3 regions of the Pseudomonas sp. AC242 genome follow, and region 1 is predicted to be linked to each of the others. Evidence: riboswitches for the same ligand, from Rfam matches in the RefSeq annotation. Region 1 holds a riboswitch; each other region holds the start of a gene.
The links. Region 1 has a riboswitch for cobalamin ahead of ACZZ0A_RS08890 (ABC transporter substrate-binding protein). Riboswitches for the same ligand answer to the same signal wherever they lie in the genome.
Positions count from the first base shown of each region.

Region 2: another riboswitch for cobalamin. It lies ahead of ACZZ0A_RS09645 (CbtB domain-containing protein); the one in region 1 lies ahead of ACZZ0A_RS08890 (ABC transporter substrate-binding protein).
Region 3: another riboswitch for cobalamin. It lies ahead of ACZZ0A_RS12850 (TonB-dependent receptor plug domain-containing protein); the one in region 1 lies ahead of ACZZ0A_RS08890 (ABC transporter substrate-binding protein).

Region 1 is NZ_OZ409873.1:1,924,829-1,934,757, reverse strand. Features, by position in the region: gene ACZZ0A_RS08930 (ABC transporter substrate-binding protein) at 1-487, shown strand, start outside; gene ACZZ0A_RS08925 (ABC transporter permease) at 484-1,431, shown strand; gene ACZZ0A_RS08920 (ABC transporter permease) at 1,438-2,247, shown strand; gene ACZZ0A_RS08915 (ABC transporter ATP-binding protein) at 2,264-3,418, shown strand; gene map (type I methionyl aminopeptidase) at 3,621-4,412, opposite strand; gene ACZZ0A_RS08905 (ParD-like family protein) at 4,409-4,636, opposite strand; gene ACZZ0A_RS08900 (hypothetical protein) at 4,759-5,037, opposite strand; gene ACZZ0A_RS08895 (Ppx/GppA family phosphatase) at 5,046-5,981, shown strand; cobalamin riboswitch at 6,024-6,217, shown strand; gene ACZZ0A_RS08890 (ABC transporter substrate-binding protein) at 6,362-7,375, shown strand; gene ACZZ0A_RS08885 (FecCD family ABC transporter permease) at 7,384-8,388, shown strand; gene ACZZ0A_RS08880 (ABC transporter ATP-binding protein) at 8,385-9,149, shown strand; gene ACZZ0A_RS08875 (GNAT family N-acetyltransferase) at 9,088-9,639, opposite strand; gene metE (5-methyltetrahydropteroyltriglutamate--homocysteine S-methyltransferase) at 9,857-9,929, opposite strand, start outside.
Region 2 is NZ_OZ409873.1:2,110,200-2,120,128, reverse strand. Features, by position in the region: gene ACZZ0A_RS09660 (ATP-binding protein) at 1-591, opposite strand, end outside; gene cobN (cobaltochelatase subunit CobN) at 951-4,799, opposite strand; gene cobW (cobalamin biosynthesis protein CobW) at 4,803-5,876, opposite strand; cobalamin riboswitch at 5,976-6,187, opposite strand; cobalamin riboswitch at 7,250-7,471, shown strand; gene ACZZ0A_RS09645 (CbtB domain-containing protein) at 7,596-7,793, shown strand; gene ACZZ0A_RS09640 (CbtA family protein) at 7,805-8,506, shown strand; gene ACZZ0A_RS09635 (cobalamin biosynthesis protein) at 8,503-8,916, shown strand; gene cobM (precorrin-4 C(11)-methyltransferase) at 8,996-9,742, shown strand; gene nfuA (Fe-S biogenesis protein NfuA) at 9,829-9,929, opposite strand, start outside.
Region 3 is NZ_OZ409873.1:2,853,732-2,863,660, forward strand. Features, by position in the region: gene ACZZ0A_RS12835 (DUF2269 family protein) at 1-262, opposite strand, end outside; gene ACZZ0A_RS12840 (saccharopine dehydrogenase family protein) at 264-1,391, opposite strand; gene ACZZ0A_RS12845 (autotransporter outer membrane beta-barrel domain-containing protein) at 1,492-5,358, opposite strand; cobalamin riboswitch at 5,525-5,730, shown strand; gene ACZZ0A_RS12850 (TonB-dependent receptor plug domain-containing protein) at 5,823-7,760, shown strand; gene ACZZ0A_RS12855 ((2Fe-2S) ferredoxin domain-containing protein) at 7,760-8,119, shown strand; gene ACZZ0A_RS12860 (ABC transporter substrate-binding protein) at 8,116-9,036, shown strand; gene ACZZ0A_RS12865 (PLD nuclease N-terminal domain-containing protein) at 9,087-9,290, shown strand; gene ACZZ0A_RS12870 (NAD(P)/FAD-dependent oxidoreductase) at 9,473-9,929, shown strand, end outside.

The DNA of each region.
Region 1 (9,929 bases):
GGCCGACAAGCTCTACCCGCTGGATCTGGATCGCGCCTTCAAAAAACTCGACACCATCAAGAAAGACATCGTCTGGTGGGGCGGCGGCGCGCAGTCGCAGCAACTGCTGGCGTCCGGTGAAGCGAGCATGGGCCAATTCTGGAACGGCCGTATCCACGCCCTGCAGGAAGACGGCGCGCCAGTGGGCGTGAGCTGGAAACAGAACCTGGTCATGGCCGACATTCTGGTCATCCCTAAAGGCTCGAAAAACAAGGACGCGGCGATGAAGTTTCTGGCCGCCGCCAGCAGCGCCAAAGGCCAGGCCGACTTCTCCAACCTGACCGCCTACGCCCCGGTCAACCTCGACAGTGTGGAGCGTCTGGATTCGACGCTGGCCCCCAACCTGCCGACTGCCTACGCTAAGGATCAGATCACTCTTGATTTCGCGTACTGGGCCAAAAACGGCCAGGCCATCGCGACACGGTGGAACGAATGGCTGGTCAAATGAAAATGGCGGCCACCGCGTCCCGTCCCTCCACTGCCACCGGGAGCGCCAACGGCGCTGCCGGCTCGGCCCACGGAACACAGGCGGTTGCGATGCAGCAAGCCCCGTCCCTCAGACAACGCTGGCGCGGCGCCGGCAACCTCGCCCCGGCGTTGCTGTTCATCGGCCTGTTCTTTCTCGCGCCGTTGATTGGCCTGCTGTTGCGCGGCGTGCTCGAACCGACGCCAGGCCTTGGCAACTATGAGCAACTGTTCGCCAACTCGGCGTATGCCCGGGTGCTGCTCAACACCTTTTCGGTGGCCGGGCTGGTGACCCTGTTCAGCCTGCTGCTGGGCTTTCCGCTGGCCTGGGCGATCACCCTGGTGCCGCGTGGCTGGGGGCGCTGGATCCTCAACATCGTGCTGCTGTCGATGTGGACCAGCCTGCTCGCCCGCACCTATTCGTGGCTGGTGCTGCTGCAAGCGTCCGGCGTGATCAACAAGGCCTTGATGGCGATGGGCATCATCGATCAGCCGCTGGAAATGGTGCACAACCTGACCGGCGTGGTGATCGGCATGAGCTACATCATGATTCCGTTCATCGTACTGCCGTTGCAGGCAACCATGCAGGCCATCGACCCGATGATCCTGCAGGCCGGCTCGATCTGTGGCGCCAGCCCGTGGACCAACTTCTTCCGGGTGTTCCTGCCGCTGTGCCGGCCGGGTCTGGCCTCCGGTGGCTTGATGGTGTTCGTCATGTCGCTCGGTTACTACGTGACCCCGGCGCTGCTCGGCGGGGCGCAGAACATGATGCTGCCGGAGTTCATCATTCAGCAGGTGCAATCGTTCCTCAACTGGGGCCTGGCCAGTGCTGGCGCCGCGTTGCTGATCGCGATCACTTTGGTGCTGTTCTACTTCTACCTGAAGCTTCAGCCGGAATCCCCGGTTGGCGCCAGTAACGCGAGGTAAGCCGACATGCTCCTGACCCCAAATGCGATGAGCCGGCGCATGCGCTTCGGCTTGTATGCAACCACCGGGCTAATCGGTCTGTTCCTGCTGTTGCCGATCGTGTTTATCGTGCTGCTGTCGTTCGGCTCCTCGCAGTGGCTGGTATTCCCGCCGCCGGGCTGGACGCTGAAATGGTACGGCCAGTTCTTCTCCAACCCGGACTGGATGAACGCCGCTGCCGCCAGCCTCAAGGTTGCTGTGCTGACGACGATCTGCGCCGTGGCCCTCGGTCTGCCGACTGCGTTTGCGCTGGTGCGCGGACGTTTTCCCGGCCGGGAAATGCTCTACGGCCTGTTCACCCTGCCGATGATCGTGCCGCTGGTGATCATCGCCGTGGCGGTGTACGCGCTGTTCCTCAAGCTCGGCTACACCGGGACCATGTTCGCCTTCGTCGTCAGCCATGTGATCGTCGCGCTGCCGTTCACCATCATCTCGATCATCAACTCGCTGAAGCTGTTCGATCAGTCGATTGAAGACGCCGCGGTGATCTGCGGTGCCTCACGCCTGCAAGCGGTGTTCAAGGTGACGTTCCCGGCGATTCGCCCGGGCATGGTCGCCGGCGCCCTCTTCGCCTTCCTCGTTTCGTGGGACGAAGTGGTACTCAGCGTGATGATGGCCAGCCCGACCTTGCAAACCCTTCCCGTGAAAATGTGGACCACTTTGCGCCAGGACCTGACGCCAGTGATCGCCGTCGCTTCGACGCTGCTGATCGGCTTGTCTGTTTTGGTCATGGTCATCGCCGCCGCGCTGCGCCGGCGCAACGAAATCAGCGCCTGAGCGCCAGGAGTACGACATGAGTGCCGTGATCAAAGACGCTTCCCAGCAGAACGACAAACCTCTCGTCAGCCTGCGCAACCTGAACAAGCATTACGGCGACTTTGCTGCCGTGGACAACATCTCGCTGGATATCAAGGACGGCGAGTTCCTGACCTTCCTCGGCTCCAGCGGCTCGGGCAAGAGTACGACGCTGTCGATGCTCGCCGGGTTTGAAACGCCGAGCAGTGGCGAGATCCTCGTCAACGGTCAGTCGCTGGTGAATGTGCCTCCGCACAAGCGTGATATCGGCATGGTGTTTCAGCGCTATTCGCTGTTCCCGCATCTGTCGGTGCGCGACAACATTGCGTTTCCTCTAGCAATTCGCAAACTGGCGGCGGCTGAACGCGACAAGCGTGTCGATGCAATGTTGAAACTGGTGCAGCTTGAGCAGTTCGCCCATCGCCGCCCTTCGCAACTGTCTGGCGGCCAGCAGCAACGTGTCGCCATTGCCCGGGCGCTGGTTTACGAGCCGCGCATTCTGTTGATGGACGAACCGCTCGGTGCGCTGGATAAAAAGCTGCGCGAGGATTTGCAGGATGAATTGCGCCAACTGCATCGGCGCTTGGGCATCACTATTGTTTACGTGACCCACGACCAGGAAGAAGCCATGCGTTTGTCTCAGCGCATCGCGATTTTCAGTCACGGCAAGATTGTTGGTTTGGGCAGCGGGTATGACCTTTATCAGAATCCGCCGAATGCGTTTGTGGCGTCGTTTCTGGGCAATTCGAACTTCCTCAAGCTCAAGGCGCAGGGCAATGCAGCGGCGAGTTTTGAGGGGCAGTCGTTGTCGATTCGCCTGACCGCTGGGTTGCACACCGATCAGGATGTGTTGCTGATGGTGCGGCCGGAAAAGGCACTGGCGTTGAGCGTCGCGCAGGCGATCAGCGAACCGTTGCCGTCGGGTTGGAACGAGGTCTCAGCGAAGGTTGTGGAAGTGCTGTTTCTGGGTGAGAGCCAGACTTGCAGCGTGGTTACTTCGGGCGGGACTTCGATGACGGTGAAGGCTTTGTCCGCCGCCGGCATGCCGCTCAAGGCCGGGGATCCAGTGCAGGTGCGCTGGGCTACGGCTGATGCTTGCGTGTATACCGAATGGACTGAAAGCGACCTGAACAAGGCTGCCGGCGCTCACTGATAGCGTGTTGTCTGTGGGATCTACCCCCTCACCCCAGCCCTCTCCCCCAAGGGGGGCGAGGGGGAAAGGGAGCAGATCGGGGGCTTTTCAGGACCTGAGTTCGACTCAGGACTTTCAAGTCGATGTATAACGCCAAAACAACCCGGTCAGTCCCCTCTCCCTCTGGGAGAGGGCTAGGGTGAGGGAACCAGTCAACACGGTCTCAGGTAATGGCGCGGTAGCCTTCAATCTCATCCGGCCACGCCGTAAGAATTTCAAACCCGGTTTCCGTCACCGCAACCATATGCTCCCACTGCGCCGACAACGACCCATCCTTGGTCAGCACCGTCCAGCCATCCGGCATGTTCTTCACATGACGTTTGCCGGCATTGAGCATCGGTTCAACGGTAAAAATCATCCCCGCCTTCAACTTCATGCCCTGATCGGGAAAGCCGTAATGCAGAATCTGCGGCTCATCGTGGTAGACCTTGCCGATCCCGTGTCCGCAATACTCGCGCACCACGCTGAAGCCTTCCTTCTCCGCCAGGCTCTGGATCGCGTGGCCGATGTCGCCCAACGTTGCGCCCGGTTTAACTACGCGAATACCCGCGCACATGGCGTCATAGGTAGTCTTGATCAGATGCTGCGCTTCAGGTGTTGCCTCGCCGACCACGTACATGCGGCTGGTATCACCGAACCAGCCATCCTTGATCACCGCGATGTCGAGATTGACGATATCGCCATCCTTCAGCGGTGTGCCCGACGGGATGCCGTGGCAGACCACATCGTTGACCGACGCGCAGACGGTTTTCGGAAAACCGTGATAACCGACATTGGCCGGCACGGCTTTCTGCACGTTGACGATGTAGTCGTTGCACAGTTTGTCGAGTTGATCAGTGGTGACGCCCGCCTTGACGTGCGGCACCAGCATCGCCAGTACTTCGGCGGCGAGTTTGCCGGCAGCGCGCGATTGAGCGATGTCGGCCGGGGTGTTGATCTTGATCTGGTTTCTCATGCGCTGACGGCTTCCTGAGTCAGTTGTTGCAGATCCAGCCCGCCGTTCTGTTCGGCGCGGATCAGCAAGCGGCAAATGGCGCTGTGGTCGAGGTTGGGGTGCAGTTCGGCGAGCATGCCGATGCGCATCCAGTGCTCGGCCTGCGCGTTGATCGAGCGGCTGAGGGCGTTGCTGGAGATACGCAGGTTCTCGTGCATGTCCTCTGAAATCTTTACGATGCCCATATATGAATCCGATACGATATGTATATGGATCGTATATTAGCCAAGCATCCACCAAAATTGCAAACACACACGCTGATCGTTCCCACGCTCCTGCGTGGGAATGCAGCCCGTGACGCTCCGCGTCACTGGACGCGGAGCGTCCCTAGAGGCATTACCACGCGGAGCGTGGGAACGATCAGTTCGCGGCATTGCCAAATCGCGGGCAAAAAAAAGCTGCCAAATTCGGCAGCAAAAACTTTAAGAACACGCGATGTATTGGCCTCAGCATAGACGCCGGATAATGACAGTGTCATGACAGCCGCAAATTCATTCAACCGACCCTGCCCCGTCATCAGGATGTCATCAAGATCACGGCAGAATCCTCGCAAACCGTCTTGAGCCTCGCGACGGATGCTCTGCAAGGATTCCCATGAAAGACGACGCCTCGCTGTTTGCCGCCATCGACCTGGGTTCGAACGCCTTTCGCCTGATGATCGGCCAGTCGGTGCGCAGTCGAAAGGGCCTGCAGATTCAGGAAGTGAAAACCCTGCGTGAACCGGTGCGGCTTGCCGAAGGCTTTGATGGCGGTGCGCTGGATGCACTGGCACTGGATCGCGGCTGGCAGGCATTGGCGCGGTTCGGCAAGAAACTGCGCGGTTTCGAGGCCGGCCGGGTGCGTGCGGTGGCGACCAGTGCGGTGCGTGAAGCGGATAACGCGCAGCTGTTTCTGGCCAGTGCCGAGCGGCATCTGGGCTTTCCCATCGACGTCATTTGCGGCCATGAAGAGGCGCGGCTGGTCTACGCCGGCGTAACTCACGCCTTGCCCAGCGCCGACGACCTGCGCCTGGTGGTCGACATCGGCGGAGGCTCCACCGAGCTGATCCTCGGCCAGGGCTCACAACCCTTGTTAACCGAAAGCATCGCCATCGGCAGCGGCACCTTGAGCACGCGATTCTTTCGCGGCGGTGATGTGTCCGCCGGCGCGCTACAGGAGGCCGAACGCTTCGCCATCCTGCAGTTTGAACACGTCGCCAAGCGCTATCGCGCGCAAGGCTGGCAGCAGACCATCGGCTCTTCCGGCACCGCACGCATGCTGGCCAAAGTGCTCAAGGCCAATCGCCTCAACGACTTCGGCCAGGACGGCATCACCTACGGCGGACTGCTGCGCCTGTCGCTGCTGCTGTTGAAGGTGAACAACGTGCAACAGCTCAAGCTCGCCGGCCTGCAACCACACCGCCAGAGCATTTTGCCCGGCGGTCTGGTGCTGATGCTGGCGGCGTTCAAGGTGTTCGGCATCGCGCAAATGCTGCCCTCCGAACCGGGCCTGCGTTTAGGCGTCTTGCACGGTTTGATGAGCCAGCACTAATCCTCGCCGCAACAGATTCGTCTCCCCTTCAGCGGCTTGATCGACTACCATGCCGCCGCTGGTTCCCGAACGGGACTAATAGGGAATCCGGGGTGCTTGCACAGCATTGACCGGAACTGCCCCCGCAACTGTAGGTGCCGAGCCTGCTCCACGACTGCCACTGGGTGAATCCCGGGAAGGCCGGAGCCAGGCGATGACGCATCAGTCAGGAGACCTGCCGGCACAGTGATTACTAACCGGCGGGGTGTCCGGGAAGGACATCGTGCCGTGTACTTCTGCTTTTGATGACCGGCCTTGCGCAGTTTCCCTGACCGCGTTCGATGGTGTGTTTCCGATCCGTACTCTCCCGCTCCCCGTACGGTTCCCCAGGAGACTGCCCCATGCTGCTGCCCCGCATCGCCACCCTCATCACCGGCCTGAGCCTTGGCGCCTTGGCGCAAGCGGCACCGACGGTCTATCCGCTGACGGTCGAAAACTGCGGCAGCACCCTGACCTTCCAGCACGCCCCGACGCGCACGGTGACCATCGGCCAGGCCGGCACGGAAATGCTCTACGCCATGGGCCTGGGCGATAAAGTCGTCGGCACCTCACTGTGGTTCAACAATGTGCTGGCCAAGTACAAGCCGCAGGACGACAAGATCGAACGCCTGGCCGACAACGAACCGAGTTTCGAGTCGGTGATCGGCAAGAGCCCGGAACTGGTCGCCGTGGAGCTGGAATGGATGGTCGGCCCGCAAGGCGCGGTCGGCACCCGTGAGCAATTTCATGAATTGAAGATTCCGACCTACCTGCTGCCCTCCGATTGCGAAGCCAAGGACAACCTCGTCGGCGCCGATGGCACGCGACTGGCGCCGTTTCGCATCGAGACGATTTACAAAAGCGTGAGCCAACTGGCGCAAATCTTTGATGTGCAGGAGCGTGGCCAGCGGCTCAACGACGAACTCAAGGCCAGCCTCGCCAAGTCGATTGCCACCGCCCAAGGTAAACAACTGAAGGACGCCAGCGCGCTGGTGTGGTTCTCCAGTGCACAAATGGACATCGAGCCATTTGTGGCCGGGCACAAAGGCGTTCCCGATTTCATGCTCAGCACCCTCGGCGTGCGTAACGTGGTGGAGTCCGATGAGGAGTGGCCAACGGTCGGCTGGGAAACCATCGCCAAAGCCAATCCGACCTTCCTCGTCATCGCGCGCATGGACCGTCGGCGCTTCCCCGCTGACGACTATGAAAAGAAACTCGCCTTCCTGCGCAGCGACCCGGTGACGCGCAACATGGACGCGGTGAAACACAACCGCATCATCATTCTCGACGCCATGGCCATGCAGGCAAGCCTGCGCATGTTCGACGGCATCGAGCAACTGGCCACGGCCATCAACGGCTATGACCTGTCGCGATGAGTGCCAGCCTGATCCGTACGTTGCTGGCCCTGGCGACGCTGTTGATTGCAGTGGTTGCGGGCGTGGCCATCGGTGAAACCTCGATTGAACCGGGTGTGGTCGTGCAAGTGCTGGCGAACAAGTTGTGGAACGCCGGTTACGCGCTCGACCCGATCGATGAAGGCATCGTCTGGAACTACCGCCTGACCCGCGCACTGGTCGCGGCCGCGTGCGGTGCGGGTCTGGCGACGTGCGGGGTGATTTTGCAGTCGCTGCTGCGTAATCCGTTGGCCGATCCCTACTTGCTGGGGATTTCTGCCGGCGCCTCGACCGGGGCGGTGATGGTCGCGCTGCTTGGCGTTGGCGCGGGGATGATCTCATTGTCAGTCGGTGCCTTCGCCGGCGCCGTCACGGCGTTCGTGCTGGTGATTCTGCTGGCGCGAGTCAGCGGTTCGGCCAGCGGCACCGGGCAGATCATTCTTGCCGGGATCGCCGGTTCGCAGTTATTCAATGCCCTGACGGCGTTTCTGATTACTCGTTCGGCCAGCTCCGAACAGGCGCGCGGCATCATGTTCTGGCTGCTGGGCAATCTCGGTGGCGTGCGCTGGCCATCGGTATGGCTGGCAGTGCCGGTTGCCGTGCTGGGACTGGTTGTGTGTCTGTGGCATCGGCGGGCGCTGGATGCGTTTACCTTTGGCGCGGATTCGGCGGCATCCCTCGGCATTCCGGTGCGACGGGTGCAGATTTTGCTGATTGGTTGTGCGGCGCTGGTGACGGCGGTGATGGTGTCGATTGTCGGTTCAATCGGCTTTGTCGGGCTGGTGATTCCCCACGCCGCGCGGCTGTTGCTCGGTATGGGTCATGCGCGATTGCTGCCGGCCAGTGCCTTGGGCGGTGCGGTGTTTTTGATTGCTGCTGATGTGCTGTCGCGCACGCTGATCAAGGGTCAGGTGATTCCGGTCGGGGTGATTACCGCGCTGGTCGGTGCGCCGGTGTTCGCCTTGATTCTGGTTGGCCGCAGGTCCGCGCGATGAACAGTGTTCTGAGTTGTTCTGGTCTGAGCTTCAAGGTACGCGGCGCCGAGTTGCTCAACGGTGTCAGCCTTGACGTCCGGCGCGGCGAAACCTTGGGTATCGTCGGGCCAAATGGCTCGGGCAAATCCACCCTGTTGAAGTTGCTGGCAGGGCTGCGTGAACCGAGCGCTGGCGAGGTGCTGCTTGAAGGTCAGCGCTTGGGCAAAATGGCCCGGCGCAGCATTGCGCAGAAGCTGGCGGTGGTCGAACAACAGGCCGACACCGACGACGGCATTCGCGTGTTCGATGCCGTGGCGTTGGGCCGCACGCCGTGGTTGTCGGCGCTGCAACCGTGGTCGGCGGCGGACGATGCCATCGTCGAGCAGGCGCTCACCGACGTTGACGCGACGCACCTGCGCACGCGTCTCTGGCGCAGCCTGTCGGGTGGTGAGCGGCAGCGAGTGCATATCGCTCGCGCCCTGGCGCAGCGACCGCAGATTCTGTTGCTGGACGAGCCGGCCAACCACCTCGACATTCAGCATCAACTGACCATTCTCAACGTGGTGCAGGCGTTGCCGGTGACCACGTTGATCGCGCTGCATGATCTTAATCAGGCGTTGAAGTGTGATCGTCTGGCGGTGCTGGAGCGCGGGCGGCTGGTGGCGTTGGGCGCGCCGCTGGAAGTGCTGACACCGCAGCGGTTACAGGAGACGTTCGGGGTCAGGGCGCATTACCTGACGGACCCGTTCGATGGGGCGCAGATTCTCCGGTTTCACTCATGAGATTGTGCATGTGGGTTGTTTGCCAGACCGGGTCAGCGTCGACATCGATAATCTCGAAGCCTTGGCGCTGCCAGAACGCGATGGCGCCCGGCAGAAATGGATGAGTATGCAGGTAGATCACTTCAACTCCGTCGGCGAGTGCCAGGTCTTTGAGTGATCGATACAGCGCACCGGCCAGGCCTGAGCGGCGCTGTGATGGCAGGACAAACAGACGGACGATTTCCACCACTTTAAGGTCCGGATAGAGCAAGTGCGGGAAGCGTCGGTCGTAAGGGAGATAGCCGATTGAGGCGACAATCTGCCCTTCGTGACGAGCGATCAGAAAGCGCCCTGCCCCACGCAGATAAGCCTCGGCAAAACGCGCCAGATCGTCGGGCATGCCGGTCGCGCTGAGCTTGGGAAAAAGCTCGGCGCGGGCGCTTAGAACAAAATCCAGCACCTCGGGAATGTCTGCGTCGGACACGGTTTGGATAACGGGTTGATCACTCATGTAGCGGCAAATACCTAGGATGCGGCTGGGCACAGTAGCAACAGCTTTTCAGCGATGCCATGAGAATTCCCGTTTCTGAAAATACATACACAACCCCTGTAGGAGTGAGCCTGCTCGCGATAGCGGTGTGTCAGTCACCGATGATTTGACTGACACACCGCTATCGCGAGCAGGCTCACTCCTACAAGGGGTTGTGTTTATTCAGGTGGTTAAGGTGTCAGGCCAGCTCTTTACGCAATTGCCGGGCGGCGGTAACCATATGCACCAGCGCCGCTTCCGTCTCCGGCCAG
Region 2 (9,929 bases), 190 kb from region 1:
CGTGCAGAACGCTTGCGGGTCGCTGTCGAAATCCAGACGCCGGCGGATGATCTGCCCGCGCTCGGTCGGCGCCGTGTGGCCACTGAGGGCAACGTTCAGGCCGAAGCGGTCAAGCAGTTGCGGACGCAGCTCGCCCTCTTCCGGGTTCATCGTGCCGATCAGCACGAACTTCGCCGAATGCCGATGGGAGATGCCGTCGCGCTCGATCAGGTTGGTGCCGCTGGCGGCAACGTCGAGCAGCAGATCGACCAAATGATCGGGCAGCAGATTGACTTCATCGACGTAGAGCACGCCGCCGTCAGCCTTGGCCAGTACGCCCGGCGAAAACTGCGCTCGCCCCTCGCTGAGGGCGGCGTCGAGGTCGAGGGTGCCGACCAGGCGTTCTTCAGTCGCACCCAGCGGCAAGGTGACAAATTGACCGCTGGCGAGCAGGTCGGCCAAACCACGGGCCAGGGTGGATTTGGCCATGCCACGCGGGCCTTCGATCAGCACACCGCCGATTTTCGGGTCGATGGCGGTGAGGCACAGGGCGAGTTTCAGGTCATCGGCACCGACCACGGCGGAGAGCGGGAAATGCGGGGTGTCGGTCATTTGGGTTTTCTCTGTCGTGGTCGTGGATGTACTTGGCATTGTGGGGTGTCAGTCGGGGTGGCCCTCACCCTAGCCCTCTCCCGGAGGGAGAGGGAACTGACCGAGGTGTTCTTTCAAGGTACGCCGACCTGATTTATCGAGTTGAACTCAGACTCCAAGCCAACAAAAATCGGCTCCCTTTCCCCCTTCCCCCCATACTCCCCTGGGGGAGAGGGAACTGATTGCGGTGCTCTTTCGAGTTACGCCGACCTGGATTATCGAGTCGACTTCGATTCTGAACAGCACACAAATCGGCTCCCTTTCCCCCTCGCCCTCTTGGGGGAGAGGGCTGGGGCGAGGGGGTGACTTTCCTGAGGACGCTACATATCTTCCTCAATATCCAGCAGCAGATTTTCCAGTGCTTCCTTATAAGCCCCCGGCTCCTGCCACATCCCCCGCTGTTGAGCCTCCAACATGCGCTCGGTCATGTCCCTCAGCGCATGCGGATTATGCTCGCGAACAAACTCCCGAGTCGCCGGGTCGAGCAAGTAGGCATCGGCCAGCAAAGCGTACTGATGATCATCGATCAACTGTGTCGTGGCATCGAACGCGAACAGATTATCCACCGTCGCCGCCATCTCGAACGCGCCTTTATAGCCATGACGCTTGACCCCGTCGATCCATTTCGGATTGGCCGCCCGTGAGCGAATCACCCGGTTCAGTTCTTCTTTCAAGGTGCGAATCTTCGGCAGGTCCGGTTGACTGTGATCGCCGTGATAACTCGCCGCCGCTTCGCCGCGCAGGGTTTCCACGGCAGCCAGCATGCCGCCCTGGAACTGGTAGTAATCATTGGAATCAAGCAAGTCGTGCTCGCGGTTGTCCTGATTTTGCAGCACCGCCTGGACCTGACTCAGGCGCTGGACGAACTGCTCGCGGGCGGCCGTACCTTCGTCGGCACCGCCATAGGCGTAAGCGCCCCAGTTCAGATAAACCTCGGCCAGATCGTCGCGGCTCTGCCACAAACGGCCATCGATCGCGCCCTGCACGCCTGCGCCGTAGGCACCGGGTTTGGCGCCGAAGATCCGCCAACCGGCCTGACGCCGTGCGGTGTCCGCATCGACGCCCGACTGCAACAGTGCCTCGCGCTCGGCCCGTACTTTGGCGGCCAATGGGTTGAGATCGTCCGGCTCGTCCAGTGCCGCTACCGCCTGCACCGCCGCATCGAACAGGCGAATCAGGTTAGCGAACGCATCGCGGAAAAATCCGGAAACCCGCAACGTGACATCGACGCGCGGGCGGTCGAGCAGACTCAGCGGCAGAATTTCGAAATCGTCAACGCGCTGACTGCCAGTGGCCCACACCGGACGCACGCCCATCAACGCCATGGCCTGGGCGATGTCGTCGCCACCGGTACGCATGGTTGCCGTGCCCCAGACCGATAAACCGAGCTGGCGCAGGTGATCGCCGTGGTCCTGGAGATGGCGTTCGAGAATCAACGTCGCCGACTGGAAGCCGATGCGCCACGCGGTGGTGGTCGGCAAGTTGCGTACGTCGACCGAGTAGAAGTTACGACCGGTGGGCAGCACGTCGAGGCGGCCACGGCTCGGTGCGCCACTCGGGCCAGCAGGGACGAAACGACCGCTGAGGGCGTCGAGCAGGCCGCGCATTTCGGCAGGGCCGCAGGCATCGAGGCGTGGGGCGACGACTTCGCGCAGATTCTCGACTATTGCACTGACTTCAGCCCAACGCGGTCCTTGTAGGAGTGAGCCTGCTCGCGATGGCGGTGTATCAGGCAAATCCGTATCGAATGACACTCCGCTATCGCGAGCAGGCTCACTCCTACAAGGGGATTGCAGCGTCTGGGAAATCAGTTGCGTGGCAAACAGTTCGAGGCGTTCGCGGGTGTCGCCGGCGCTGCGCCAGACTTCATCGCTTTGCGATTGCAGCTCTGCGGGGCGCGGGCCGGTCCATGGATCGGCTAGCGCGCAATCGAGCGGATCGAAACCGAGTTCAAAGGCTTTGGCCAACGCGCGCAGCAGACTCGACTGCGCGCCCTTGCCGTCTCCGCGTGGAATGCGCAGCAGCGCCAGCAACGTATCAATGCGCAATCGCCCGCTCGGTGACTCGCCAAAAATGTGCAAGCCATCGCGAATCTGCGATTCCTTCAAATCACACAAATAGGTATCGAGACGCGGTAGCCAGATTGCCGCGTCGGCGTCGCTGTCCATCCCGGCGTCGAGTTGCAGTTCGCGGTCGATCTGCGTCTCGCGCACCAATTGCAGAATGTCGCGCTGCAACTCGCGGGCGCGGCGCGGATCGAGCAGTTGTGCTTCGTAATACTCGTCAGCCAGCAGTTCCAGATTGCGCAGCGGCCCGTAGGTTTCGGCGCGGGTCAGCGGCGGCATCAGGTGATCGATGATCACCGCTTGCGTGCGGCGCTTGGCCTGGGCGCCCTCACCCGGGTCGTTGACAATAAACGGATAAATGTTCGGCAGCGGCCCGAGCAACGCATCCGGCCAGCAATTCTCCGAAAGACCAACACCCTTGCCCGGCAGCCATTCGAGGTTGCCGTGTTTGCCAACGTGAATCACGCCGTGTGCACCGTAGGTGTTGCGCAGCCAGAAATAGAACGCCAGATAGCCGTGCGGTGGCACCAGATCCGGGTCGTGATAGACCGCACTCGGGTCAACCTGATAACCACGCGCCGGTTGAATGCCGACGAAGGTCAGGCCGAAGCGAATGCCGGCGATCATCATGCGCCCGTCGCGGCACATCGGATCGTTTTGCGGCGCGCCCCAGCGTTCAACCACCGCCGCACGATTGGTTTCGGGCAAGGCGTTGAACATCGTCAGGTAAGCGTCCATCGCCAGGCTTTGCTGGCAGGGGCGCTGATCAATGGTGTCGAGATCGTTGCTGACGCCACCGAGCAACTGCTGGATCAACTCGGTGCCGCTGCCCGGCAATTCTGCGGTGACCGGATAGCCCTCAGCCTGCAACGCACGCAGGATGTTCAGTGCCGCTGCCGGCGTGTCGAGGCCGACGCCGTTGCCGATGCGTCCATCACGGGTTGGGTAGTTGGCGAGAATCAGCGCGATGCGTTTTTCGCCATTCGGCACCCGCGCCAGATCGATCCAGCGCCGCGCCAGTTCAGCGACAAAATCCATGCGCTCGGGTTGCGCGCGATAGCAGACCACGTCGGACTGACTGCGCTCGCTGCGCCAGGCCAGATCCTTGAAGCTGATCGGTCGGCTGATGATGCGCCCGTCGAGTTCCGGCAAGGCAATGTGCATGGCCAGATCCCGCGGCCCCAGGCCTTGCTCGCTGGCGCGCCAGCCAGGCTCGTTGTCCTGCGCGCAGATCGCCTGGATCACCGGAATATTGCGGCGAAACGGCCGCAAGTGCGGCGCTTCAGGGCTGGATTGGGCGAAGCCAGTGGTGTTCAAAATCACCCCAGCCTCGACTTCATCCAGCCAATCCTCGACCACCGCCAGGCAGCCGGGTTCTTTCAGACTGGCCACCGCGATCGGCAGCGGATTAAGCCCCGCCGCCTGCAAGCGCTGGCAGAAAACATCGATAAAAGCAGTGTTCGCCGCCTGCAGATGCGAGCGGTAAAACAGCACCGCCGCAACCGGGTTTTCGGGCAGCCATTCGGCTTGCCAGTCACTCAGTGCGGCGGAGGTTTTATTGGGGTGGTAAATCGCCGTGCGCGGCAGGGTCTGCGGCTCTTCCCAAGGGTAATCGCGGCCGAGCCAACGGCTGGCCAGACAGCGGAAGAAGTCCAGCGCATTGCCCAGGCCGCCCTGACGCAAAAACTGCCAGAGCCGGTCGCGATCTTCGGCGTTGGCAGTGCTCAAGTCGCTGAGCTCCGGATCGGGACGGTCATCGCCCGGCACCAGAATCAGCTGCACGCCACGCTCGGACAACTCAACCAGACGCTCAACGCCATAACGCCAATAGGCAATGCCACCGTGCAACGAAATCAGAATCACCTTGGCGTGACGCAGCACTTCATCGACATACAGATCGACCGAGGCGTGATTCTGCACCTGCATCGGATTGGCCAGGCGCAGGCTCGGGTAATCCTCGGGCAACTGCTGCGCGGCCTCGGCGAGCAGCGCCAGGCTGGAGTCGCCGCTGCACAGGATCACCAGCTCGGCGGGGGTTTGGCCAAGGTCGGCAATGTTGTCATCCGAGACGAAACCGCCGGGCTGGGTCCTGAGCAGGTGCATGGATTAAACGCTGAGCGCGGCGCGCAGTTGCGCTTCGAGTTGGGCGGCGTCGAGTTCCTGGCCGATCAGCACCAGACGTGTCACGCGCGCTTCATCGGCGCCCCACTGACGGTCGAAATGTTTGTCGAAACGCGTACCTACACCCTGGATCAGCAGGCGCATCGGCTTGTTCGGAATGGCGGCGAAACCTTTGACCCGGAGGATGCCGTGCTTGACCACCAGTTGTGTCAGTGCGTCGAGCAGCAGGCTTTCATCGGCTTGCGGCAGTTCGATGGAGATCGAATCGAAGGCGTCGTGATCGTGGTCATCGTGGTCGTCATCGCCTTCACCGTGGTGGTGATCGTGATGGCTGTGGCGGCTGTCGATGTGTTCTTCGGATCCGGCGCCGAGGCCGATCAGCACGTCCAGCGGCAGACGGCCGTTGCTGGCTTCGATGATTTTCACCGCTGGCGGCAGCTCTTCGGCGACTTCAGCGCGAACGCGAGCCAGATCTTCCGGGCTGGTCTGGTCGGCCTTGTTGAGGATGACGAGGTCGGCGCTGGCCAGTTGGTCGGCGAACAGTTCGTGCAGCGGCGATTCGTGATCGAGGTTCGGATCGAGTTTGCGCTGGGCATCGACCTGATCCGGGAACGCAGCGAAGGTGCCGGCAGCGACGGCCGGGCTGTCGACCACAGTGATCACCGCGTCAACGGTGCAGGCGCTGCGGATTTCCGGCCACTGGAAAGCTTGTACCAACGGTTTCGGCAGGGCCAGGCCCGAGGTTTCGATGAGGATGTGGTCGAGGTCGCCACGACGGGCAACCAGTTCACGCATCACCGGGAAGAATTCTTCCTGAACGGTGCAGCACAGGCAGCCGTTGGCCAGCTCGTAAACGCGGCCGGTGGCTTCTTCTTCGGTGCAACCGATGGTGCATTGCTTGAGGATTTCACCGTCAATGCCCAACTCGCCAAACTCGTTGACGATCACCGCGATACGACGGCCCTGAGCGTTGTCGAGCATGTGCCGCAGCAGCGTGGTTTTGCCCGAACCGAGGAAGCCGGTGACGATGGTGACGGGGAGTTTGGCCAGTGTTTTCATCGGTATGCCCTTTGGCAAGCGGCGGGCATACGGGACGAGAACCGGCAACGCGCGTGCGTGCCCGGAGAGTTCGCCACCGGATCACCCCGCCCGGTTGAATTGAGAATCTGTGACGAGGCAGGTCTCCTGGCTGACGGCGTTCAGGCGCTGGGCCTGGCGTTTGCTGCGCCTTCCCGCGGGCTCATCAGTTGAGCTGGCAGTGGCGTGGCAGCGAACATCACCGTTCACAGTTGCGGGGGCAGCCGCGGCATTGACCGCGTTCCCTTCTTAGCTTCGGCGTGGGCCGAAGAACCTCGAAGGCGCAAGGCTACGCATCGTCTAAGGGTGGGTCAATGGGCGTTGAGATTTGGTTTTGGGGGCATATCCGTTGCTGCGGGTGCTGCCGCTGGCGGTTTCGCTCTTACAGCGAGTCCCTTTTTCAAACGCCAAAAAGGAACCAAAAGGCTTTGCCCCGGCGTACGGCACTTCGCTGAGGCTCAGTGTTCCCTCGCTACGGTGTCCATCCGGGGGCATCGCCTACGGTTTGCTTCGCTGCACCTCCTCTCGATGTGTTCGACTTCGTCGAACGGCGCTGCGCGCCTAACCCCCGGATGAACACCTTCGCTCGGCCTGCCGAAGGGGCAAAAGATCAAAAGCCAAAGCCAAAGCCAAAGCCAAAGCCAAAGCCAAAGCCAAAGCCAGATCAAGAGCCCCTCACCCTAGCCCTCTCCCAAAGGGAGAGGGGACTGACCGAGTGGTTTGGTAGGGTTACGCCGACGTGAGATATCGCGTTGAACTCAAGCTTTGAAAAGCACATAAATCGGCTTCCTCTACCTCGGGAGATTGGACTGATCGAGGCGTTTGGGGGAGGTACGCCGACGTGCGATACCGCGTTGAACTCAGATTTTGAAAAGCCCACAAATCGGCTCCCTCTCCTTAGGGAGAGGGCTGGGCGGGCGGCGTTCCGATGAGGGGCGAATCCACCACAAATCCAAAGCCGACCACGCTGTGCTCCTCACCACTCAATAGGCCGAGTGTCAGCTCGCCTGCTTTTGATCTTGATCTTGATCCACCGGCGACGTCGGAAGGCTGAGTGGAGGGATTGATCCGGGCGTGGGAGCGCAGCGACCGTTTGGCGCAGCCAAACACAGCGGGAGTAGGTGCAGCGAAGCAAACCGGAGACGCTGCGCCCGGATCGATCCCGGAGCGAAGGGACCCCGAGCCCCAGCGAGCGGGCCGCACGTAGGAGCAAGCCTTTTTGGTTACTTTTTTCTGGGCCGGCACTCCGGGCGTCTGGAAAAAGTGACCCGCCGTAAGGGCGGAACCCTAATCAGCAACACCCGCAGCAACGGATCCACCCCAAAAAATTGACCAAAACCCCACCCCCATGCTCTCCTACACAACTTGTTACGGGTGCCCTTCACAGGGTGAAACGGGAAACCGGTGAATCATGTGCTTTACTCAAGCCCATGTCAGTCCGGTGCTGCCCCCGCAACGGTAAGCGAGCGAAGCGTCAAAACCACTGTGTCAGCAAGGCATGGGAAGGTGACGCTTGCAGGTCGGCCTGACGCCAACCCCTCGTGAGCCCGGAGACCGGCCCGCAACACACAGCCCGCATTTTGTGCGTCGCTGAACATAACAAACCCGCGGTGGGCGGGCGCTGTTCGAACCTCTGCGAGCCCGACCCGCAGGGGTTTTCATGCGCTCGATTCACCCACTGACACTCCAGAGGGAAGCGCCATGTCGATCATCAGCAGCACCGGCAGCAACACGGACAAAATTGTCAGCACCACCACCCTGAGCCAACGCCTGAGCGCTGCGATCTTCGCGTCGATCCTCGGCGCCAGCCTGGTCTACTTCGCCGGTTTCTCGCACATCGAGGCGGTGCACAACGCCGCTCACGATACCCGTCACAGCGCCGCGTTCCCGTGCCACTGAGACCTGCCGACATGATCAAGCGTATTGCGCAAACCGCAGGTTTCACCGGCCTGCTGGCCGCCCTGCTCCTCACTCTGCTGCAAAGCTTCTGGGTTTCACCGCTGATTATTCAGGCTGAAACCTACGAGAAAGCCGAGCCGGTGGCTGTTCATGAACACGCCGAAGGCACCATGGCCGGCCACACCCACGATGCAGAAGCCTGGGAGCCGGAAGACGGCTGGCAGCGCGTGGTATCGACCACAGGCGGCAATCTGGTGGTGGCTGTCGGTTTCGCCCTGATGCTCGCGGGCCTCTACACCCTGCGCGCGCCGACCAAAACCTCGCAAGGCCTGCTCTGGGGTCTGGCCGGTTACGCAACATTCGTCCTCGCGCCAACCCTGGGCCTGCCGCCTGAGTTGCCGGGCACCGCTGCCGCTGATCTGGCCTCACGACAAATGTGGTGGATCGGCACGGCCGCTTCGACCGCTGTCGGCCTGTCGCTGATCGTGTTCAGCCGTCACTGGCTGATGAAGATCCTTGGTGTGGCCATCCTCGCCGTGCCGCACGTGATCGGCGCGCCGCAGCCGCAAGTGCATTCGATGCTCGCGCCGGAAGCACTGGAAGCCCAGTTCAAAATCGCTTCGCAGCTAACCAACGTAGTGTTCTGGCTGGCCCTGGGTCTGATCAGCGCCTGGTTGTTCCGCCGCAAAAGCGATGGTCAATACCACGTATGACCGATGACAGCGCAGTGCCGACCTTCGTGATCGGCCTGGGCTGCCAGCGCGGCTGCCCGGCCAGCACGCTGCGCGCATTGCTTGACCAAGCCTTACAGGCACACCGAATCGAGCTGCAAGCGGTCAAGGCGTTGGCCAGCATCGACTTGAAGCGCGACGAGCCAGGGCTGCAAGAACTTGCCGCGCAACTGGCCCTGCCCTTGCTGTACTTCAGCAGCGAGGAATTGGCCACTTATCAGCAACGACTCAGTCACCATTCGCAAATCGCCTTCGAACGCACCGGTTGCTACGGCGTCGCCGAAAGTGCGGCACTGGCCCTCGCCGAACAGTTGATTCAGGCACCGGCAAAACTGCTGATTTCCCGGCAGAAATACGCCCAGGCCACGTTGGCATTGGCCGGCGCGGCGTAAAATCCCGATAATCCCCGCCATTGATCATGAGCAATCTTCATCTGAAGCGTTGTTGCACCTCTTTTCCAAGGATTTAACGATGACTGTCTACTTCATCGGCGCCGGCCCCGGCGACCCGGAATTGATCACCGTCAAAGGCCAGCGGCTGATCCGCAGTTGCCCGGTGATTATCTATGCAGGTTCGTTGGTGCCGGCAGCGGTGCTCGACGGCCATCAAGCCGAGACGGTGGTCAACAGCGCTGAGCTGCACCTCGAACAGATCATCGAACTGATCAAAACCGCGCATGCCAACGGCCAGGATGTGGCGCGGGTGCATTCCGGCGATCCGAGTCTGTATGGCGCGATTGGTGAGCAGATTCGTTATCTGCGTGAGCTGGATATTCCGTTTGAGATCATTCCCGGGGTGACCGCGACCGCTGCGTGTGCGGCGTTGCTTGGCGCGGAACTGACACTGCCGGACGTGTCGCAGAGCGTGATTCTGACCCGCTACGCCGATAAAACCGCCATGCCGGCCGGTGAGGAATTGGGCAGCCTGGCGCAGCACGGCGCAACCATGGCGATTCATCTGGGGGTCAACCATCTGGAGAAGATTCTGGCGGAGCTGTTGCCTCATTACGGCGCAGACTGCCCGATTGCGGTGATCCACCGGGCGACGTGGCCGGATCAGGATTGGGTGGTGGGGACGCTGGCGGATATTGCCGGGAAGGTTGAGGCCAAAGGGTTTCGGCGTACGGCGTTGATTCTGGTGGGACGCGTGTTGGGCAGTGAGGTTTTTAGCGAGTCATCGTTGTATCGCGCCGGGCATGCTCACCTCTATCGCCCATAAAGCCTGCTCGCGAATGCATTCCTGAATGTCACCCATAAAAAAACGGCGCTCACGGGGCGCCGTTTTTCATGTCCGCAGCGAACACCTTAGTAGTAGGCGTTTTCTTTCTGCGTGTGGTCGGTCACGTCGCGAACGCCCTTGAGCTCCGGGATGCGCTCGAGCAAGGTGCGCTCGATGCCTTCCTTCA
Region 3 (9,929 bases), 930 kb from region 1:
TAATCAGCGAGGTCAGCACCCAGTCGGTGCTCATCGACAACCCCGAAAGCCGCATCAACAGATACCCCGTGATGATCTGCACGAAACCGGCCGGTGTGGTGATCCACGTGTCGAAGCGCACGACCATGCGCGCGACGTGCGCTATGACCTGCGGGTTGGCGGTGCGGCTGGCGGCGATCAGGTAGAGGTAGGAACCCATGCCGAAGCCGAACAGGAAAATCGCGGCGATGATGTGCAAGTACTTCAGGCACAGATAGAGCATGTCAGCGCTGCCCGTCGGAGAAATGCACGGCCAGGCTCAGGTTGGCCGGGTCGTTGATCGCGGCCATGTATTCGGCGACGCTGATTTCGCCCACGCAAGGCCGGGCACCGGAGGACGGCACGTAGCCTTGCGCCATTTTCGTGGCCAGTGCCACGGCAGCGCAGCTGGGAATCTCGGGGCCTTTGTCATTCAGGGCGGTGAGTTGCGCGGTCATCGACAACGGTTTGCCGTCAATGCCGAGGCCCTGCACGTCGATGTACATTGCACTTTTGCCATCGCCGAAACGCTCGAACCGCGTGCCCAGGCGATGCAATCTTGCAGCCCACAAAGCATGGTCGCGCACCAGCCCGATTTTCAGCGCCTGAGCCAGCAGACCGTTGGCGATGCCGCCGAGTTTGAGACCGGCGCCCGCCTTGAAGCTCAAGGTCTGCGCACCATAACGATTGGCAAAAATATCCATGTCGGGGACATCAACGTTGGCCAGCAATCGGGTACCCATCTGCGGCATTTTGCGCAAGGTCAGGTCCAGCCAGCCGGAGACTTCGTGGACCTTGCCGTTTTTCAGTTGTTTGATCGGTTTGCCGGCGTAAGCGAGCACGCCTTCGATGGTCGACAGCCCCGGCATTTTCGCCGACGAGGAAATGCCATGCTCGATCGAGTCAATGCGCGAAAAGCGCTGGCGCTGCTCATCGATGATGGCTGACGACAACGTCGGCACCGAGCTGCAACCACTGAGGATCGCCACACCCGCCTGCTTCGCCCGCGCATCAAGCACGTCGATGCCGTTGACGAACGTGCGGCAGTCCGCCAGGTCGCAATAGTTCACGCCGGCATCGATGCAACTCTGCGCAACGGCATAGGATTGCCCTTGAAACGGCCCGCCGGTGTGTACGACCAACTGAATGTTCAGCACACGCAAAGCGGCTTCGAACTCCGCACCCATGGCATCACCGCACCAGCCTTCGCAGACGATGCCCGATTGACCATTCAGTTCATCGACTTTGCGCTGCAATTTTTGCGGATCACGGCCGGAGAGTACCAAGCCGATCTCCGGCATCAGCGCCAGGTGCCGGCAGACGATACTGCCGAAATTTCCGTAACCACCGACCACCATCACCCTGAACGGCATGCAATTCTTCCCTAAGTCAGTCCATCAAACAGGCGTGAAGGATATAGGGCCGAGCGTCAGCAAGCCATCCAATGTAGGGTTTGCGGCGTGTACAAAAGCCCTAGAAATTGATCTTGAACCCCAGCATCGCGTCATACCCATGGCTGTCACCGTCGAACCCCTGACGATAGCCGGCCGATGCGGTAAACGTGGTGCGTTGATTGGCCTGGTAATCCACCCCGACATTCACTTCACCCCACGTGCCCTGAATGTCGGATTCGAACGGAATGTACCCCGACTCGGAGGAAAATTCGGTTTTCGGTTGCCCTTTGAACTCATGCCAGATGCTCGGACGGATCCAGCCATTGGTGCGCCGTGCGCTGTTGTCGACGCCCTCGGTGTCCCAGTCCTTGGCGATACGCACGCCGGCGCGGCCGATCAGTGAGTCAACGTCCTTGAAGCGAATCTTCGCGCCGGCGTCATCGCTGCTGCCCAGATCGACGTAACTGTAGATCGCTTGCAATTGCGGCTCGATGTACCAGTCTTTGTCGACCTCGAACGGGTAGCCGTTTTCCAGCGAGGCGGTGTAGCCCCAACCGCGGGTTTTCAGTTTGGCCATGTCGTTGGGTTTGGCTTCGATGTCAAAGCGGTTGACCTGCAACACCCCGTCCAGATACCAGCCGGAGGGGCCGAAGTGCGTCCAGTACGCGCCGACGCCGTACGCACGCAAGGTGTCTTCGCCGGCGGCGCGCCGGGTGTAGTGGCTGACGCCGGCGTCGATGGTGCCGGCGGACAATGACAGCCCGGCCTGCTCGTGACTGCCGTCGGGCCGGTCCTTGCGGTAAAGGTCGGTGCCGACCTGAAATGCCGTCAGGTCATAGTTGTACTCGGGTGTGTTGCCCAAGGCGTTTTTGCGGTCGCCATCCTGTTTGCCGCTGCGGTAGATCACCCGGCCCCAGCCCATCGATGGCGCCAACGTCGATTCGTCTTCCTTGGGCAATGGATCACCGCGATTCAGGCGTTCCTCGCCGACCCGCTCGTGAAGGGTGTCGACCATTGTCCGGCCGTAAACCAGGGCCAGCGCGGGCACGGCACCGTACAGCGACACTTCCGGACGGTAATTGGGTACCGGGGAAGGATCGGGCGTCGGATCGGGATCGGGATCGGGATCGGGATCGGGATCGGGATCAGGATCGGGGCCTGGAGGACCGTCCGGCGGTACCGCGTCCGAGCGCAGATACCAAGTGTCCTTGCCGCTACCGTCCTGGGCACCTTGCTGCAGGCGATATTCGTACGGACCGGCGACAACACGCCGGGCCAGTTGAAAGGCATTGGCGTCGCTCGCGGCTTCGGTCTTGTTGAGCAGTTCGACCACCGCAATACCATTGCCCTGAGTCAGATCGCCCTGGCCGCCGACATTGCTCACGATCACGCCGGTGGCGCCGCCGCTGGCGGTGGTTGTCGAATCCACAACCAGCATGTCCGAGAGGCTGTTCGCGCCACCACCATTCAACGTGGTGTTAAGCAGCAGCCGGCCGCCATTGGACACAAACACCCCGCCGCCATCGGTGCCGACGGTGTTGGCCCCGCTGATCAGCAACACATTGCCGACCGTGTTGCTGCCGGCGGCAAGGTCGAGCGTGCCGCTATGGGTGAATCGGTTTACACCGAGCAACTGGCCCTGTACAGCACCGCCCAGCGTCGGCGTATTGGCCGTTTGCCCCAAGGGCAGATAGGCGCCGCTGGCGTTGAAGCTGACGATGCCCGTCGCCGGTTGCGCCGCCAGACGAATCACACCGCTGTTGTCGATGCTGTTGGCGCCCGATGAGCCGAGATCACTGACGGCAACGCCCCAGGTATCGCGACTGCCGCTGGCACTACTGGCGGTGAAATTGCGCAGTGTCCAGGTGCCGCTGTTGGCCACCGTGCTGGCCGCGCTGACGGCATTCACAGCGCCGGTTATCTGCCCGGTATTGTTGAGCGCAAACGTCGTGCCCGGTGTGGTCGCATCGGCGCGTACGGCGACATCGCTAAGCGCAGTGATCGCACCTGAGTTGGTCAACGTCTGGCTCGCACCGCCAAGGGCAATGCCGCTGCTATCGGCCCGACCACCCTGAAGCGTGGCGCTGTTACTGACATTGACGCTGCCGCCCTCGGTCAAGGCGTCTATGGCCGACGAGCCAACGCCTCGAGTAGTGATCGCGCCGCTGTTGCTGACGGTCAAATTCGCGGCGCCCGAGGCCTGGGCGAGAATGCCCTGACTGTCGCTGGCACCGAAGGTCTGGATCGCGCCGCTGTTGACCACACTTTGCGCGCCAGTGACCGACAACGTTCGGATACCGCGTTGTTGATTGCCCCGCGCGATCAACTCCCCGCTGTTACTGACACTCAATGTGCCCAGCCCACTGCCTGAGTTGAAGGCATTGCCGGCCAGAATCGCCGCGCCCTGACCGTTGACGTCGATCAGCGGGCCGTTGAACACGACACCCACGTCGCCGCCCAGCGTCAGCGCCTGGATACCAAAAGCACCAATGCCCGTGCCGTCGCCCGAGCCAGCGTTCGAGTGGGTGATGATCGTGCCGCCGGAATTGACGTTGACCGTGCCCGTCGGCGACTGCGTCGAGGCATAGATGCCGTTGGCGTTGCTGTGCAGGGTTTCGATGCGATCGCCACGGTAGTTGACCTGAACATTGCCGCCGGTCGAATCGACCCGTATACCGCCCGCGCCAAACCCGCTGGCGAACAGATCGCCCGAGTAATCAATCAGCACATTGTTGTTTTCGGCGCTGACAATGATCGCGTAGGCCCGGGTGGTGTTGATGTCGCCGAGGACTTTGATATTGCCGCTACCCGTGATCGCGACATCACCGGTACCGCGCTTGATCACGTAGATCGCCCGCGAACCGGCGGTATTGGCCGTGCTGCCGACGTTGATGGCAGCATTGTTCTCGATGCTGATCGAACCGCTGCCGCCGACATTGTCATTGGCATAGATACCGTGGGCGCCGCCACCCGTGGTGGTGATGGCGCCGTCGTTGACGATGGCGATGCTGCCAACGCTGGAAAACGAACGAATGCCGAAACCGTTGAGGCCGCTGGTACTCAGGTTGCCGCTGTTGGTCAGGCGGGTATTGCCTGTGCCGCCCTCGGTGAACAAGCCAAAGGCGTTCATGCCGATGCTTTGCACATTCGCCGCGTTGATCAGTGTGGTGTTGCCATTGACTGCGCGGGTATGCACGCCGGCGTGGTTACCAATGCCGGCAGTCGGCAAAGTGTCGTCAATGATCGGAAGACCGGCCGAGAGTGCATCATCGTTGTTGACCAGAATACTCACGCCACTGCCGACGTTGACGTTGGTCTCGCCACTGCCCGTGGCTTTGGTCCAGACGCCGTTGCCGCCGAGCAACGTGATCTGGCCATTGCCCTGATGATTCAGGTTGATCGCCCCGCCGCCGCTGGCGTTGATGTCGATGCCATCGTGTTCATTGCCGACCACGGTATTGAGGATGTTCAGCGTGGTGCCGGCACTCACCGAAAACGTCGACGAGCCAGCGCTGGCATTGGTGATCGCCAGCGCGTCCAGGCCACTGCCGCCGACATTCACCGTGTTGGTCCCGCCATTGACGCTGAGGCTGGCGTTGCCGGTGGTGCCGATGACATTGGCAAACACTGCGTTGGCGGCCGTTGGGGGTGTGCTGTTTACCGTAGTGCCAGTGAGTGTCAGCGTGGTGTTGGCATTGTTGCCACGACTGTTCAACGAGGAACCCGCCGTAGTGGTAATGGTAGTGCCCGACTGCGTGCTGATCGACGCATCGACGCCGGCCGCCGGCAAACAGGTTTGCGAGACGTTGTAGGCACCCGCCGCCAAAGGCCCGCACGCAGCTTGAGCGTCTGCGAGCATCAGGGTGTTGGCCATGGCGACCAGTAAAGCGCTGCGAATGAAATGCGGGGCGTGCCCACCGTGAGGATGGCCGCTGGCACCGTGCATGAGAACCTCCCTGTTCAGCGTACGTGGCGAATCCCTCACGCCTGTCGACGCCGCGCGATATTGCGTTGTGATTACCGCTATAGACCTTAGTAGTTATTTCCAAAGTTGGTAATTCGCGGGTCGAGTACCTGTATCGGCAAGTTGACGAACGGTCATTCGAATGTTCAGATGCCGCCCAGTTTCAGGTGTCCCATGCCGCCGTGCATGGGGTGAAACGGGAAACCGGTACGTTCTTTTCGAACAAGTCCGGTGCTGCCCCCGCAACGGTATGCGCGTGATGCTTTCGATACACCACTGTGGTTAGACGGCCATGGGAAGGTGAAAGCCTCGATACGCGCGAGCCCGGAGACCGGCCTGAATTGCTGTTTGGCAAAATCCTGCGGTGGGCGGGCATGGGCCGGTATTGGCTGTGCGCGATGCCTTCTCTTGCATGCTCTTCTGCGAAGATCCTTTTCGAGAAGACAATGATTCGACCTTTCTACACTTCTGCTCCAACCCTGTTTCTTGGTTGCCTGTTCAGCCCGCTGCTACTGGCCGACGACACACCACTGGAACTCAATCAGCAAATCGTTTCCGCACCGTCGGTGGAGTCGACCACGGTCGCCGACATGGCGAAGTTCGGCAGCAAGGTCGAGATCGTCAGCCGCGAACAGATCGAGCGCGCCGGCCCCAGTGCCGATGTCAGTCGCGTCATGCAGATGTTCATTCCCGGCCTGTACGTCGCGCCGAAAAATGGCCCGTTCGACTACGGCACCTATTCGCTGCTGGGCGGGCGCAACGACGATACGCTGATCCTGCTCGACGGCGTGCGCCTGAACAATCGCCTGTACGGCGGCCTCTATCTCGACACCCTGCCGGCCAACGCCATCGAACGCATCGAAGTACTCAAAGGGGGCCAGAGCCTGTTGTTCGGCACCCAAGCCGTATCCGGCGTGATCAACATCGTCACCCGCAGCCCGCAGTCGCGCAAAGCCGCCGGCGAAGTGAATCTGGGCGTGGACAGCTTTGGCGGTACCACCGAGGATGCGCGGGTCGAGAATATCTTCACTAACGGATTCGGCGACCTGGGTTTGCTGGCGTACGTCAGTCACAACGTCTCCGACGGCTATCAGCCGTATCGCAACCGCGACATGAAAAACGATTCTGGGAAGAACCGTGCCTACGAAGTCACCACCTTCGGCGGTAAGGCGATTCAGTCGTTTGGCGAGGATGCGCGGCTGGAACTGTTCTACCAATACGCCGACGCCAACCTCGACTTCGCCCGTCCGGTCGACAATCACAAGACCACCAACGACCGCGTGCAGCAGATCGCCACGGCGACCTTCGAGCAGACCGTCAATGAGCGTCTGAGCTACTTCGTCAAAGGCCATATCAACGACTGGGACACGCGCTACACCCGGGTCAACAACGTCGCCGGCGGCGGCACAAAAGTCATCAACCACAACGACTATTGGGGCTTCACCGATTGGGGCGTGCAGGCCGAAGGCAAAGCAGAATTGCCCGGCGGCCATGTGCTGGTGTTCGGCAGCGACAACCAGTGGTTCAAGGGCCAGGACGACGTGCTGATCATCGACAACGACAAGGCCGAAGCCCATGCGTTCTACACGCAACTGCGCCCGCAGATCGACGCCCTGCCCGACTGGCATCCGAGCATCGGCGTGCGTCACGAGGCCATGAGCGGTGGCGACAGCGCCACGGTCGGCATGCTCACTTCGCTGTATGACCTCAACGACAACTGGTCGGTGCGCGGTCAATACGGCAGCGCCTACAAACTGCCGAACGCCGAGCAACTGTTCGTCAACGAGCCGGGCGACGAGATCGGCAACCGCAACCTGAAACCGGAAAAAAGCCGCAATACGGAGCTGGGTGTCGACTACAAGGGCCTGCTGCTGGATCGCGAAGTCAGCGCCAGCGTGACCCTGTTCAAACGCAAGATCGACGACCTGATCACCGTCGATGACATTCAGTGGGTCAACGGTGAAGGCACGATCCAGATGCGCGGTTTCGAGGCGGACGCGAAACTGGCGCTCAACGATCAGTGGAGCCTGCAAGCGGACATGACCCGCAACCTCACCGAGTCGCGCACCGGTGTAACCATCAACGACATCCCGAGCTTCTTCGCCCGTTCGCGGGTGGGTTATGAATCGGAAAATCGCCTGTGGGGTGTTGGCGGTGCGATCCGTTACATCCGCGATATCAAAAGCTCGAAGCAAGTCGAATACGGCAATTATTCGGTGGTCGACGCCGACGCTTATCGCTACCTCGACAACGCCCACCAACACCGGGTGAGTCTGCTGGTGGAAAACCTCTTCGACCGCGACTACGTCACCAGCCGTTCGAGCAACGTCGACAACCTCGGCCGGCCGTTCACCTCCGAAGTACGCTACACGTACCGCTTCTGATGAGTGAAATCAAAACCGTCGACGGCGTCGATACGCACCCGGACTGGTCGCACGTGCCCGAGCACGCACGCCATGTGTTCCTCTGCACCGGCCCGCGCTGCACCCAGCGCGGCGCCTTGCAGTTATGGAAAACCCTGCGCCGGCATTTGCTGGCGCACGATCGCATCGAGACGCCGGGCGGCGTCTTGCTGACGCGCACGCACTGCCAGTTTCCGTGCAATCTGGGGCCGATTGTGACGGTGTACCCGGAACGTTGCTGGTATGGCGTGCACAGCCATGAAGAGGTGCAGCGGCTGGTCGAGGGGCATCTGGTGGGCGGTGAAGTGGTCGCGGATTTGCTGGTCAAGGCGCAGGGATGAAATCGATCCTGTTAGCGCTTGGCGCCCTGCTCTGTTCAATGCCGACACTCGCCGACAGCTTCAGTAATTGCGGCGAGGACTGGAACGCCGCTGCGCCTTCGCGCGTCGTCGCGCTCAATCAGCATGCGGCGGATCTCGTCCTGGCGCTGGGTGCCGGGCCAGCGCTGGTTGGCGTGGCGTATCTGGATGACACCGATGCCGGTCAGCGGCCAGCCGCGTATTTCGGTGTGCCGGTGATCGCGCGGCAATACCCGGCCAGCGAAGTGCTTTACGCACAGAAACCTGATCTGGTGATTGGCGGGTTCGCCACGGCATTCGGCGACGGTGTGACTTCACGCTCGGGTCTGGCGCGCAATGGCGTCGGTTCTTATCTATTGGAGTCGGCCTGCAACGGGCATTCGCTGGATTACTTCGCGCATGTGCGCAATGACTTGCTGACCTTGGGCAGGCTGCTGCACAAACAGCCACAGGCGCGGCAATTGAGTGAGGCCATGGACGCCGACCTCGCCAGTGCCCGAGCCCTGGCCGGTGCGGGTAAATCGCTGTCGGTGTTCTATCTCGACAACGAAGTCAAAGGCCTCGACAGCGAAGGTCGGCGGGGGTTTGTCACCCCGTTATTGGCCGCTGCCGGGGCACGCAATGTCTTTGCCGAAATCAACCTCTATCGAGTCACCGTCAACAGCGAAACCCTGCTGGCCAGCGACCCGGACGTGATTCTGCTGGCCGACGCCGAATGGTCACCCGCCCGTCGCAAACGCTATCTGTTGACCCACGACCCGGTGTTGTCGCAACTGCGCGCGGTGCGCGAAAACCGGATCATCGAGATCCCTTTCACCCACCTGCTGCCGACTTTCAACAGCGGCCGCGTAGCCTTGCAACTGGCGCGGCAGCTCAACGCACTGAAGAAAAATAAATGAACCCGCCGCCCCCCACGCCACCTAACGAACAGACCATCAGGAGGTAGCCAATGCAAATCGAAACCGTGTGGATCGTACTGGCGGCAGTTCTTCTGCTGATTGAACTCTGGGCCATCAATCGGGTGCGCAAGAGCGAGGGGAAAGCGAGCAATAAAGGTGTGTGGATCGTGCTGATCGTGTTTGTGCCGTTGTTCGGGTTGATTGCCTGGGCGTTAGCGGGGCCAAAACACGTCAGTCAGCATTCGGCGTCGTAATCTGACCCTTGATCCATAGCGACTGAGCATCCGTCACGGACTGACATTCCAAATGCCCGCCGGAGATATGCCTGCTTAAGCCGTTGCCAGCGGACGAGCCCGGCTTTGGCCGGGCTTTTTTCTGGTTGCTCGCCGCGTCTCCCTGCTGCAGGATCAGCCGATCGACAACAGGGAATGTTGAAATGGATCATAAAGCACGTGGGCGAATTGTGGTGGTCGGTGCGGGCATCGTCGGCGCCTCCCTCGCGTATCACCTGTCTGGCAAAGGAGCGCACGTCACGCTGATCGAGGCTGACGAGATCGCGAGCGGCGTCACGGCAAACTCTTTCGCCTGGATCAATGCCTCGCACGCCGGCGCTGATCCGATTGCGCAGTTGCGCGGTATGGCCATAGAAGCATACCGACGACTCGAAACCGAGCTGCCGGATTTGCAGATTCGCTGGACCGGGGCTTTGTCGTACAACGAATCAGCAGAGTATCCGGCGTCGGCGACATTGTTATCGTCTGCCGAGGTGCTTGCCCGCGAGCCCAACCTGAAAAATCCCCCACCCTGCGCGTTGTATCGCGCGGAAGAAGGCGCACTCGACGCCGTGCAAACCACCCACGCCCTGATTGCCGGCGCCCGGGCGCTGGGCGCGC